One region of the Teredinibacter franksiae genome, then DNA from elsewhere that is predicted to be linked to it. Evidence: predicted binding sites of a transcription regulator. Region 1 holds the regulator's gene; each other region holds the start of a gene.

What was found. Region 1 encodes FNR, which switches genes on or off when oxygen is low (the NO sensors DNR and NnrR bind a similar motif). Its sites were predicted from a motif close to TTGATNNNNATCAA; they were not measured.
Region 2: a site for FNR is predicted at 1,743-1,756, ahead of H5336_RS08525 (FeoA family protein). Genes of this name have one in related genera too.
Region 3: a site for FNR is predicted at 1,638-1,651, ahead of hemN (oxygen-independent coproporphyrinogen III oxidase). Genes of this name have one in related genera too.
Region 4: a site for FNR is predicted at 1,851-1,864, ahead of H5336_RS15760 (cysteine-rich CWC family protein). Genes of this name have one in related genera too.

What each region holds. Positions count from the first base shown of each region.
Region 1 is NZ_JACJUV010000008.1:262,644-265,787, forward strand. Features, by position in the region: gene H5336_RS20845 (NAD-dependent deacylase) at 1-102, shown strand, start outside; gene H5336_RS20850 (P-loop NTPase family protein) at 206-1,048, shown strand; gene fnr (fumarate/nitrate reduction transcriptional regulator Fnr) at 1,134-1,877, shown strand; gene H5336_RS20860 (DUF4202 domain-containing protein) at 1,931-2,485, shown strand; gene H5336_RS23940 (SirB2 family protein) at 2,510-2,878, shown strand; gene H5336_RS20870 (hypothetical protein) at 3,082-3,144, shown strand, end outside.
Region 2 is NZ_JACJUV010000001.1:2,068,096-2,071,239, reverse strand. Features, by position in the region: gene feoB (ferrous iron transport protein B) at 1-1,414, opposite strand, end outside; gene H5336_RS08525 (FeoA family protein) at 1,433-1,669, opposite strand; gene H5336_RS08520 (hypothetical protein) at 2,176-2,322, shown strand; gene H5336_RS08515 (5-formyltetrahydrofolate cyclo-ligase) at 2,566-3,138, opposite strand.
Region 3 is NZ_JACJUV010000001.1:122,138-125,281, reverse strand. Features, by position in the region: gene hemN (oxygen-independent coproporphyrinogen III oxidase) at 170-1,573, opposite strand; gene H5336_RS00410 (flavin reductase family protein) at 1,778-2,275, shown strand; gene H5336_RS00405 (two-component system sensor histidine kinase NtrB) at 2,232-3,144, opposite strand, start outside.
Region 4 is NZ_JACJUV010000001.1:3,728,281-3,731,424, reverse strand. Features, by position in the region: gene H5336_RS15765 (acetate/propionate family kinase) at 1-922, opposite strand, end outside; gene H5336_RS15760 (cysteine-rich CWC family protein) at 1,565-1,777, opposite strand; gene H5336_RS15755 (LysR family transcriptional regulator) at 1,904-2,788, opposite strand; gene metE (5-methyltetrahydropteroyltriglutamate--homocysteine S-methyltransferase) at 2,898-3,144, shown strand, end outside.

The sequences.
Region 1 (3,144 bases):
GTTGAACTCAACCTCGAAGCTTCAGCCAATAGTGGTTTTTTCGATTACTGTTCCCTCGGCCTTGCCTCGGATGTGCTGCCCAATTTCTTCCACACCGCCTAAGCTGTTTGATTTGTACTGCAACCCACTCAATAACCTTAATCCTCCTTCCCCTACCGTTGATTTCCATCAAAGCAGCAAAACAAGCAAGAACTAGACTGGCCTCATGCACAACAATGAACACACCACTAACATCGCAGAGCATCCAACGATGCAACGCCGGCAGACCAAAATTACGGAATTCGAAGCCACTCGGCTACTCGAAAACTTTCGTCGTCAGCCCGCTCGCCCAATTAACATTTGTATTGATGGCAATGCCTTCGCATGGGTAAAGCAAAACAACAATATTACCTCCACAGGCAACACCCTTTGCCGGGAAATTCACGCGTGGGCAGAAGCCATTGGCCAGCGCAATGTTGACACCCTTATGCTTTGCTACCCGTTTCAATACTGGCAGCCCTATGAACTCACTGAAGTAATGCACGCTTTGGCGTCCCACTTTTGTTTATCGGAATCCACACAACGGTGCCACCGGGTTGCCACAAAAATCAGTGAAATCAACAATGAACACGTCGCGCTGCTTAAAGGGCTCGGCTTCAACCATTACCACATCGTTCTTAGTCGAGACGATTTGGTGGACATTCCACGGCTGGAATCGCTGGTGAAACTTATACGCCAGTACTCGTTTTCGGGTATTGGCATCCAAATCCACGATGCCGATTGCCTAGATGATCTTCGCGACCACGTAAAAGATGTACAACAGAAGGTTGCGCCAGACTATATCTACATTGGTTTACACCCAAAACTACTGAACAGGGAGATACAGAGCAAAGGTGCCATGATCTTCGACGGCGAAGAAGAACTTGAAGAAGATTGTATCTATATGGGCCTCGAAGGCACGAGTCGACTACAAAGTTTAGTGTTACAAAACTTTTGTAGTCCGCAACGATATCTGAGCGCCCTAGAGTCGGGCCATCTACCGGTGAACCCAGGCCCTCTCAGTATCTAACGGTATTTATCTAATCTAGCACGACGGCCGGCGACATTTTCCTATATAATGTAGCGCCATATCAGCCTTTGTCGTGGATTTAACTATGCCTCCGCAAACCATCGCCAGTCATCAATGTCACCAAAACCCTCAGGTAAATTGTGCAGACTGCCGTCTGGCTGGAATTTGCTTGCCTATTAGCCTTCATGTAGAAGACATTAGTAAGCTAGACGACATCATTCAGCGCGGTCGACCTGTACAAAAATCAGACCATGTCTACCACGCAGGTGAAGCCTTCCGCTCGGTCTACGCCCTGCGCTCCGGAGCCATTAAAACGGTAAAAGTAACGCACGACGGCCAAGAGCAAGTCACCGGCTTTTATCTTCCTGGCGAGATCATTGGTATGGACGGACTAGCCTCCAACCATCACACTAACTCGGCCATTGCCCTGGAAACCTCTGCGGTGTGTGAAATACCTTTCACCCGCCTGGAAGAGTTGAGCACACAGGTACCTCACCTTCAGCGCCGCTTCTTTCAGCTTATGAGTAAAGAAATCACTCAAGAGCAACAATTGATCACACTGTTAAGTAAAAACAGTGCTGACGAACGTATTGCAGCACTATTGATGAGCATCTCTACCCGTAACCACAACCGCGGACTATCGGCAAAAGAGTTCTACCTGCCAATGTCCCGCTCCGATATAGGCAACTACCTAGGCCTAACGATCGAAACGGTGAGCAGAGTACTTAGCCGGCTACATAAACAAGAAGTGATTATTCTGGATAAAAAGCACGTTATCATCGACGATATGGATGCATTGAAAAACATCGCCTCTGTCGCTTTCGACTAGATCACATTCCCAATGAGCGATAACCCTCCCGGCTCAGCCTTGTCGTCACACTCATAGACGAGGCTAACGCTGTAGATCCCAACATTGAGCTTTGCCCAGATACCGGCTCACCTGCCCCGAAAGAGTTACTATACGGGCAACGCATGTCCCGAATGCTCGGCGAATTTAACCCTGAAGCATCTGAAAACCTTAGAATAGCCGCGAGAGCCCAGCATATAGAACGCTGGAAATCACCGCGCACAAACTTCCCCGAGGGGCGCACAGGTTATAAAAAGTGGCGCTCACAATTATCCGTGTTTCATGCCGACCGAGCGACCGAGCTAATGGCTCAGGCTGGGTACAACCATGAGGAACAGCAGCGTGTTCGCTACCTTATCCAAAAACGGCAGATAAAAAGAGACCCAGAAACCCAGGCCCTCGAAGATGTTATATGCTTGGTATTTCTCAAACATTATCTCGCTGGTTTCGCCGGTAAGCACGATGAGCCCAAGCTGATTGATATTATTCAGAAGACGTGGGCCAAAATGTCCGAAACTGGCCATAGCGCGGCACTAAAGATTCAGCTTCCCGACACCCTCCAAGCCCTTGTGGCTAAAGCTCTCGCCTGAGAACCTACCCGGTTAATAAAAATTGTGATAAGCGCTGTAAAACATTTCCATGTCTGGTTTGCGATATTTAGTTTGGCGGGGTTCGTCATCCGTGTCATCTGGCTCACCTCTCGCCCCGACCTGCTTCAGCGGAAGGCCATCAAGGTTCTTCCCCACATCAACGACACAGCGCTATTTGCCACAGGGTTGCTGATGGCGTTCAGCATGGGCTACCCGTTTACCGGCTTTTATTGGCTAACAGCCAAATTAGGGCTGATAATTCTGTATATTCTACTAGGGTTTATGACCTTAAAACAGACCTCAAATAGCCTATACCGTTTTGCTCTCTTAGGCGTTTCATTTATTACTTATTCATCTATTATATTTTTAGCCGTTTCTAAGCCTCACTTCTAGCAAACCCCCATCACACGTACGCTGTGACTCATTTCTCATACATAAAGAGTTGGCACCTATTACCCTTTTCGACCCTGCTTATAGCCTTTATGACAAGGGCCTAGATCACAAAGGGTTGACATTAGTTATATAGGCCACTTTAATAACCTCAAACACCATACAAATTTACTAAAAACTCTGGCTAGAAAAACTGGTGACCTAGAATGAAATACTTGGCAATGATCTTTACCCTCGCACTGACGGTATTAGCATCTTCAGCCTATGGA
Region 2 (3,144 bases), on a different contig from region 1:
TAGCCGAAAGGGCCGATTTTTCTGTGTCTTGGTTGCCCCAGCTGCCATCGGTGCCAAATGAGGACATAACCGACAGTAGTATTACCACGGCTACAATGCGTCGGCCTGCACGCCAAATAAAGGAATACAGTCGGTGCCAGGTTTGGGTGAGTACGTTGCGCAGCAATGGGCGATGGTAGGCGGGCATCTCTGTAATGTTGGCGGTAACCAACCCAGAAAACAGTTTTTTACGCAGAATCCAGGCGGAGAGAACAGCTACCAGAATACCGAGGATGTAGAGCGCGAAAATGGCATTTTGAGCTTGGCTGGGGAAGAACGCGGTGCCTACAAATACATACACCGAAAGCCTGGCGCCACAGCTCATAAAGGGCGCAATAAAAATGGTGGTTAAGCGGGCGCTGGCATGGCCGAGGGCACGGGAGGCCATTACTGAGGGCACGTTGCAGCCGAAGCCAATGATCAGTGGGATAAAGGCCTGACCGGGTAGGCCAATACGCGCCATGAGCCTGTCGATGACAAATGCAGCGCGAGACAGGTAGCCGGAGTCTTCCAAGAACGACATACACAGGTAAAGGAAGCCGATGACCGGTATGAAGGTACCCACTAGTTGAATACCTCCGCCAACGCCATCGGCGACAATAACGGTGAGCCATTCAGGGCTCTGCAGTGTAGACATTATCCAGCGGGTACCATCAACAAACCAGCTGCCGAGAATAATGTCGAAGAAATCGATAAAAACCGCGCCAACATTGACCGCTACGGTGAACAGTAGATACATCACAAGCAGAAAAAAGGGCAGGGCCAGCTTGGGGTGAAGTAACCAGCGGTCTATTTTTTCGGTGCGGCTGGTTTGCCCGCTCTCACGAAAACAGACGCTTACAGCCCGGTCCAAATCCAGCGAACCTTTGGTGGCGGGGTAGGATTGCAGGCTCTGTTCAATGGTCTGGCGAAGTTCGTTAATACCCTGCCCTGTGGAGCCGACTACACCAACAACGGGGATTTCAATTTCACTTTTGAGGGCGCCCAAGTCCAGCTTAATGCCTTCGGCCTCGGCGCTATCGAGCATATTGACCACGAGTACTACGGGGGTACCGGCAGTGATCAGTTCGGGCAACAGTTCCAGTTGCTGTGGCAGGCGCGTGGCGTCCACTACCAGTAGTACCAATTCGGCTTTGCCGCTGGAAACATAGTCCAGCGCAACCCGTGCCTCCAGCCCCTGAATATCATCATGTAGCGAATACACACCGGGCAGGTCAATAAGCAGGGTGTGCTCTTCGCTTAACCTTAACTGTCCGTCTTTGCGTTCAACGGTTACGCCCGGCCAGTTACCTGTGCGCTGACGGGTTCCGGTAAGACGATTAAATAGGGTGGTTTTGCCACAGTTAGGGCCACCAATGAGGGCGATCTCTTTCACAAGCTTCTCAGTGCGGAATTAGGCGTTAGTGGTGACTTGGATAAGAGAGGCTTCGTAGGGACGAATGGAGAATAGCGTGCCGCGGCACTTTATCTGCATTGGGCCTTTGCCTCGGCTTTTGTGGAGTACCTGAAGGTTTTCGCCAGGCTTGATTCCGAGGGAGCCACATTGACGATGAAGAGCCTGATTATCCCCAAGTAGAGAGTGAATGGTGGCAAATGCACCAACGGCTAGATCGTTGAGGGTGGTAGACATAGGTTGAGTGCAGCTCCGTTATTTTTCCGGAAAATCTCGGTTATCAATAATAATTCTTATTATCGGTTGAATGTTGATATCTATCAAGCAACTTCCGTTCAGCCCGGTAGAGAATTACGCCATCACTCTAGATGGTTGCTCTTTATTTAAACGCACTTTAGTATGGATGCCCCAGCTTTGTGCAGTATTCAATAGCTTGATTCTTAACCTGACCGACTGTAGTAATCATTAAGAATAAAAATTGGCACGCCAGCAGGAATCAGGTCACGCTTTTAAGTAAGTATTCACTATTAGTGTGAGCCTGTATTCATAAGGGCTATGCTGGGCTGGTTATTGGGTTTTCCCGTCGTAAACTAAAGCCTGAACACTCGAATTGACCTGTATTTAGGCTATTTGGCGCTTAAATTGGTATAACTTGTGCTCTTTGGGTGATCTTGGGGAGCTGCTTTTTTCGTTTGGGCGGCTTTGATACAAACAAACATCATAAGAGCGCAGAGGAAGTAGTCATGAAAACTGATGCCTTGACTCTAGCCGCCATAATTTTTGTTGTTGGATTATTGGCCACTGGATTGAGCGTTTCCGAAAAAGGGGAAAGCTCTGCAGAGGACGCACCTGCCGCTGAATTGCACCAAGGCGTAATCGTCAAGCGCTAGCGCAGCTTTAACAACCGTTAGGGATAGCGATACAACTTTTCTTGCGCCCCTCTTATATAGCGTGGTGTTTTGGGTCTTATTGGGCCTGGGATTTCGCTTAGCGGGAGTGGCGGCTTAACTGTGTGTATCTTGCTGTGCGGTTTATGTTGCCTCGCCTATTGCGCCCGCCCAGTTCACTCCCGCCCAGTTCACTCCCGCCCAATTTAATACGGCCCAATTTAATACGGCCCAATTTAATACGGCTTAGTTCACAGCGATAATTTCTCGGTCGGTCACAATATAATCCAGCGGGATATCCCAGTTATCGGCGGTTAGTTCAGTATGTTCCTGTAGCGCGTGCGCAAGACCTACCAGTAGCGGCCCGTGATGGGGTATACGGCGTTTAAAGGCGAAGGTGCGATCATAGTAGCCTCCACCCATTCCCAGGCGGTTGCCGGCTCTATCGAAAGCGACCAAGGGCAATAACACTATATCCAGCTGGTTCGCACCAAGGCATTTTTGTTTGGGCAGTGGCTCGGCAATGCCATAACGATTGCGCCATAGCTTCGATCTGCCATTGTTTACCCGAAAAGACATCTGTTTGCGGGTTAAAACCGGATACCACGTTATTTTGTTCTGTGAGCGCGCGCGGTAGGCCAGCTTGTGGGGTGATATTTCACCGTCGTTGGCGAAATACAGGGCAATATTTTTTGCGCCGTTAAAATGCGGCAGACGGAGGATTTGGCGGCATAGGTTGTCGGCGGCAGTACGCTGCTGGCTTGTATTCAAGGTTCTGCGGCGATTCCGAAAAATACTGCGCAGGTTTGCCTTGTTCATGTGCTA
Region 3 (3,144 bases), on a different contig from region 1:
CAATACCTATAATGCTTGTTACACTTTTGATTATAGTCAAAAATGCTGTTGTGCAGCATATGATAAATTGCGAATAGTGTATAAGTTTTAGAACTACAGGTTATAAAGTATTAGATAACCTCTGAGCAAGCTAAGGCGTAGAACCTACTGGGGCTTGCTCTGCGGCCACTTAAATGATGCGGGAGTATTTTGGTGTGCTTGCCTTGTTCGAAGCGGTTTTGTTGACGTAGGTGTCAAAGGCCATGCATATTCTACGGATAAGCAGCCTGCCGCGGTCATTCACGGTAATAGACTTGGGGCTGAGTTGCAGTAACCCGTCTTCGGCTAGGGTTGCGAGTGAGGTGAGTTCTTCCTTGAAGTAATCTCGAAAATTTATGTTGAATTCTTCCTCTATAACAGAAAATTCAAGCTCGAAATGGCAGATAAGCTCGGAAATCACTTTTTGCCGTAGCTTGTCGTCGGGTGTTAGCGCCAACCCCTTGTTAATGGGCAGTGTGTTTTGGTCCAGCGCCGCGTAATATTCGTTAATTGTTTTGTGGTTTTGGATAAAATGGCTGCCAAAGGCAGCAATTGACGATACGCCAAAAGAAAACAGGTCGCAATTCCCGTGGGTGGCGTAGCCTTGGAAATTTCGGTGTAGTACTTTGTTCTTTTGGGCTATAGCCAGCTCGTCGTTGGGCAGCGCAAAGTGATCCATACCTACATACACGTAACCCGCCTCCAATAGCCTCTCTATGCTGTTCTGCAGAATAATAAGCTTTTCCTGAGGTTCCGGTAGTTGCCTGGCATCAATCTGTTTTTGGGTTTTGAATAGGTCGGGCATGTGGGCATAGTTAAATACCGATATTCGGTCGGGACGCAGCTGTACTACACTCTCAAGTGTATTTTTGAAGCTCTCTGCCGTCTGCAGTGGCAGGCCGTAAATAAGGTCTAGGCTGACGGAACGAAAACCTAAGGCTCTGGCGCTATCAATAAGGGCGTTTACTTCCTCATAGCTGTTAAACCGATTAACGGCTTTCTGTACGCTTGCATCAAAATCCTGGACACCCATGCTTAGCCGGTTAAAGCCGATTGAGCGGAGAAGTTCTAGTCGCTCGGGGGTAACGCTTTGTGGGTGAATTTCTATTGAGTATTCGCCACTGTCGTCGTCTTTTAAGGTGAAAAGCCGAGCAGTTTCATCCATGAGGCTTTTCATTTGATCATTGCTTAGGTAGGTGGGTGTGCCACCGCCCCAGTGTAGTTGATCAACCGTTCGGTTTTTATCCACATGCACCGATTGCAAGGTCAGCTCTTTTTTTAGTGCCTGCACGTAAGGTTCGGCTAGCGATTTATTCGCCGTAATGATTTTATTGCAGGCACAGTAATAACAAACGGTGTCGCAAAAGGGTATATGAAAATAAAGTGAAAGCGGGGTGCCGGCGCTATTGCTGGTGCGCGCTGCTTCTAGCCATTCTGCGTCGCTAAAGCCGGGCTTGAACTGTGGTGCCGTTGGGTAAGACGTATACCTGGGGCCAGATAAGTCGTGTTTGCGAATGAGATCGTTGTCCCAAAGTTGGGTAGTGGAGTGGGGCATCGTTTTGTATAGCTCTGACTTGTGGAGTTTGTTCGTTAGTATAAAAACTGTGAATAGGGGTTAATTGACCCAAATCAAAGGGGTCTGTAGACTCGTCGCCCTTCAAATAGCGTGCTATTTAAACATATACTCCGGGTTCACACTCTATACTTCAGTTATGCCTGTGTGATCCAATTTTAACCAAAAGTGTTGTCGGGTTAGTTAATGAGTGTTCCAGACCAGAGTAGCTCTCCTACCATGTTTGATGGTATGAGACGTTTGATTTCGGGTGTTTCGGTGATTACCGCAAACAACAGGAAAGGGGATCGGCTTGCTATGACCGCCACTTCCGTAACCTCGGTATCGGCAGAGCCACCGTCGCTTCTGGCCTGCGTGAACAAGGATGCGCGCCTAGGGCAGGGTATGGAGGCGACAGAGTATTTTTGTGTTAATTTACTGGCGCCAAAGCATAAACAAATTTCGGTGAACTGCTCTACGCCTGAAAATGGCATAAGTCGTTACGAGCATGGTCACTGGAAGTGTGACGAAGAAACGGGCATTTTCTATTTGGCTGATTCTCAGGCGGTGTTTTTCTGCTCGAAAAAAGCGGTATATACCTATGGTACCCATGATATTTTTATCGGCGATGTGATGCGCACGCAGGTAGCGGAAGGTGAGCCTACCGTGTTGGCTTATCTGAACGGCCAGTATGTTGATTTGTAGTTGTCTGAAGGGGTAGTTTTATTTGAAAGCGTGTTCCTTTACCTGGCTCGCTTTCTACTTCTATGCCTCCTTGGTGATGCTCACGCATAATAAAATAACTTACGCTTAAACCCAGCCCTGTACCCTGTCCGACCCCCTTGGTGGTGTAGAAGGGTTCGAAAATATGTTTTAGTACGTCTTCTTCCATTCCCGGGCCGTTATCCGCAATACTGACAATAGCATTTTCTTTATTGGTTTCTACATGAATGTCTATTCTCCCCGGAACGCTTTTGTTATTGGCGGTACGAATAGCTTGTACCGCATTGCGAAGTAAGTTCAGTAGTACTTGCTGAATCTCCGTTGGTGAGCAAGTGATCGCCGGAAGTGCGTCGGTGATACTTACCGTTATTTCGGGTAGGCCTGCTTTGCCTTCTGGCAGTACCTCGAATGTGTTACTGGCAAGGTCCAAGGTGTTGATAATCAGTGATTTGAGGTTTGTCGGTTTATGGGTGCCGTCGTTTCCGTGTGAAAATTCCAATAAATTCTTAACGATGTCGGCTGCGCGTTCGCCGCTCTTTTGTATGTTTTCTATAAACGTGATCACATCGCGTTGTTTTAAATAAGCGTGTAATGCTTCTAATGAAAGGTTTAATTCGTCGGCAAGCAGTTTATTGGCGGGGAAATTGGGTGAGGTACGCCTTAAAATATTCTGAGCATTACTTAATATACCGGCTAATGGGTTGTTTATTTCATGTGCAACACCGGCGGCGAGCTCGCCGAGGCTTAGCATTTTTTCATTTTGGATCAGTAGGTTTTCCATTCTAACTTTTGGTGTAACGTCTTCCGCCAAAATTACGGCTCCGGTGATGTCCGGCGAAATGAGTGGGTAA
Region 4 (3,144 bases), on a different contig from region 1:
GGCGTGCCAGGCGGAAGCAAAATACATCTATCGCAATAATAGCGCCTTCACTCCCCGACTCTGCTGCGGCAACAAGGGTTCGCATGTCATTACTGACTTCAGATAAACCCAGCAAACCCGATTCTCTGTTTAGTACATCGGTAATACGGCTTAACGACCAACCGAGCGTGTCCTGTAAATATTGGTGAAGGCTCGGATCAACATCCCCAGAACGGGTTCCCATCACCAGCCCTTCTAACGGGGTAAGACCCATGGTGGTATCAACACTTTTACCGTTAACCACCGCCGTAGCACTACAACCATTACCGAGGTGTGCCACCAGAATTTGGCTGTCATCTTCGCTAAGTTTCAATTGCTCGATAGCGGTTTCAGCAACGTAGCGATGGCTGGTGCCATGAAAACCGTATCGACGAATACCCTGCTCTTTATAGAGCTTGTAGGGAATGGGGTACAAAAAGGCCTTGCTCGGAAGTGTTTGATGGAAAGCTGTGTCAAAAACAGCGACCTGTGGTAATTCTGGGTAAAGCTCTTTCACCAACTCAATACCCAGTACATTCGCTGGGTTATGAAGAGGCGCCAGCGCAGAGCAAGAGCGAATGTCTGCAAGCACCTTGTCGTCTATTTTAACCGATGCCGAAAAGGTTTCGCCCCCGTGTACAACCCGGTGACCCACTACGGCAACATCATCAAAACTTAAATCATAGGCCGGCAACTTTTCCACCAAGGTTTGAATCGCCGCCTCGTGATCACGGTGTATATCTAATTGCTCCTTTCGCCCATCGACGGCTTTTAGGCTCATAAAAGCCTCAGAGGTACCCAACTTTTCGGCTATCCCGGTAAGCAGTGGCGCTTCAGATTCAGTCGAAAAAAGAGAAAACTTGAAAGACGAACTTCCACTGTTAAAAACAAGAACATGCTGCATATTTCGTTTCGCTCGCACCTATATCAGATAAAAAGGGCCTTAGAGGCCCTGGCGGAGCCTATAGTAAACGAGATTGTCAGGCCAGTTTTTGATTTGGCTTGACAATTCATCAAATTTATCGAATATACAAAAAGATAAATGGTAATGATGTTACTTTTTCAACGCTCACGATAGAAGACATAGACACGAAAGGTGCTCTCCCCCCCCTGAACTGCGCAAGCTATTCAGGCAAGCCAAGCATTCCCTTTCAGTAGAAAATCCCATGAACGCAGGCCCAAGTATAGACAGAAGTCACCCAACAAAAGCACCCAAAGGATAAAGGACACCGCTATTAATGTGTTTTGGCCTCTGGCTTTGCATGCGATTCATGTGCAGGGGGAAATTTACAGGCACACCGGTGGTCTGGCGATAAATTTAGGCACTGTTCTTGAATCGCATGTAAAGCCCCGAAGCGCGGAGTCTGGCAAGACTTATACGGCGCAGATCGGCTTGGGAAAGCAGCTCGCCTTGCGCGACCCTACACTAAGCTTTCCAGGCCGCGTAGAAGCTTAAAGCCACTGAATCGCCGTGTCGAAAAAAATCAACAGCAGCAAGCAAAAAGTTGACGTTTTAGCAACGATCCTACTCCGTAATCACGCGAGTTCAGGAGGAGGAAAGTATTGGCTTAAGCGTCGTTTGAGTGACAATTTCGACCAGACACTGGTGACACAAGCAACTATCCCATTGCTGCGCGATAATTTCACGCTGCTGCCTACTCAGCTCAACACTGCTGCAATGGCACAGAGTAATTGAACCCATTTTGCACTCGAAGGAGGCCTGGCAGCGAGGGCACGGCAAAATCTCGTGATGCGGCATAACACCTACCTCAAACCCTATATGTTGTGAATTATATAACAATAAAATACTACATGCTGTGCTTGAAGTCAGTTTGAACCATATCAAACATAGTGCTTTAGTGGCCCCCAGCTTTGCGGGCAAAGCTTATGTACGTGCAAGCGCCAATCGTAATAGCCCCACCGCGTGGGAGCTTTCATTTTCACTAGCACGCATCCCCAGATGGATCTGCTTAGACACGCCAGCACAACCCAGCGATATCGGAACTACCGCAAACTGCCCGGCAAATTGCTCAACTAACCAGCGCGGCAAACAGGCAACCCCACGACCGGCCGAGACAAGTTGCAGCATAATTTCCGTTGCTTCAACGGTTTTACGGCGCGCTGGCACACAGTTTTCGGGCTGAAGAAATAACCTGTAGATATCCAGCCGCTCTATCTCAACCGGATAGGTATACAAACACTGGTCACTTAAATCTTCTGGCTGCACGTAGGTGTGCCCAGCCAGTGCGTGATTGCGGCTCACCACCAGCACCTGCTCATAATCAAACACGGGTGTAAAACATATACCTTTACGCTGCAACGGGTCGGGCGTGACCAATAAATCGATCTCATGATTGAACAGTGCCGCCATACCACCAAACTGAAAACGCTGTTTCACGTCCACTTCCACACCTGGAGATACCGCTAGAAACTCACCTACGATTGTCAGTAACCACTGGTAACAAGGATGGCACTCCATACCAATACGCAAACTGCCCCGCTCCCCTTTTGCGAACTGACCGAGGGCGTCATCTAACCGTTCCAATTGTGGTAACAACCTTTTTGCCTCTTTGAGTAAGTAGCGCCCAGCCTCGGTAAGTTGGAGATTACGGCCCTCTTTCGTCCACAAACGAGTACCTACCTGTGCCTCAAATTTTTTCATGGTATGGCTTAGGGCCGATTGCGTAAGGTGTAGTTTGCCGGCCGCCGCCGTGAGCGAGCCCTGCAGCTCAATTTCCCTTAGTACCGTGAGGTGAATACGTTCGATCATAGCAACTCATGAATAATTTTAATGATTGACTGAAATATTACCATTATTCCTCATGAATTATTTGCCTTAACCTCATCGCCACTTAAACCCGAAACCCCTCGAGTTCACTATGGCAATTACACACAACTTAGGTTTTCCCAGAATAGGAAAACATCGCGAGCTAAAGTTCGCACTAGAAAAATACTGGAAAGGCGACGCGAGTGCCGAAAACCTGCAACAACACGCGGCGGCCATTCGACAACAAAACTGGCAGCATCAAGAGGCGATCGACTGGGTACCGGTAGGCGATTTTTCACTCTACGATCAAGTGCTAGACATGAGTTTTTTACTGGGGCACGTGCCAGAACGGGTTGCCT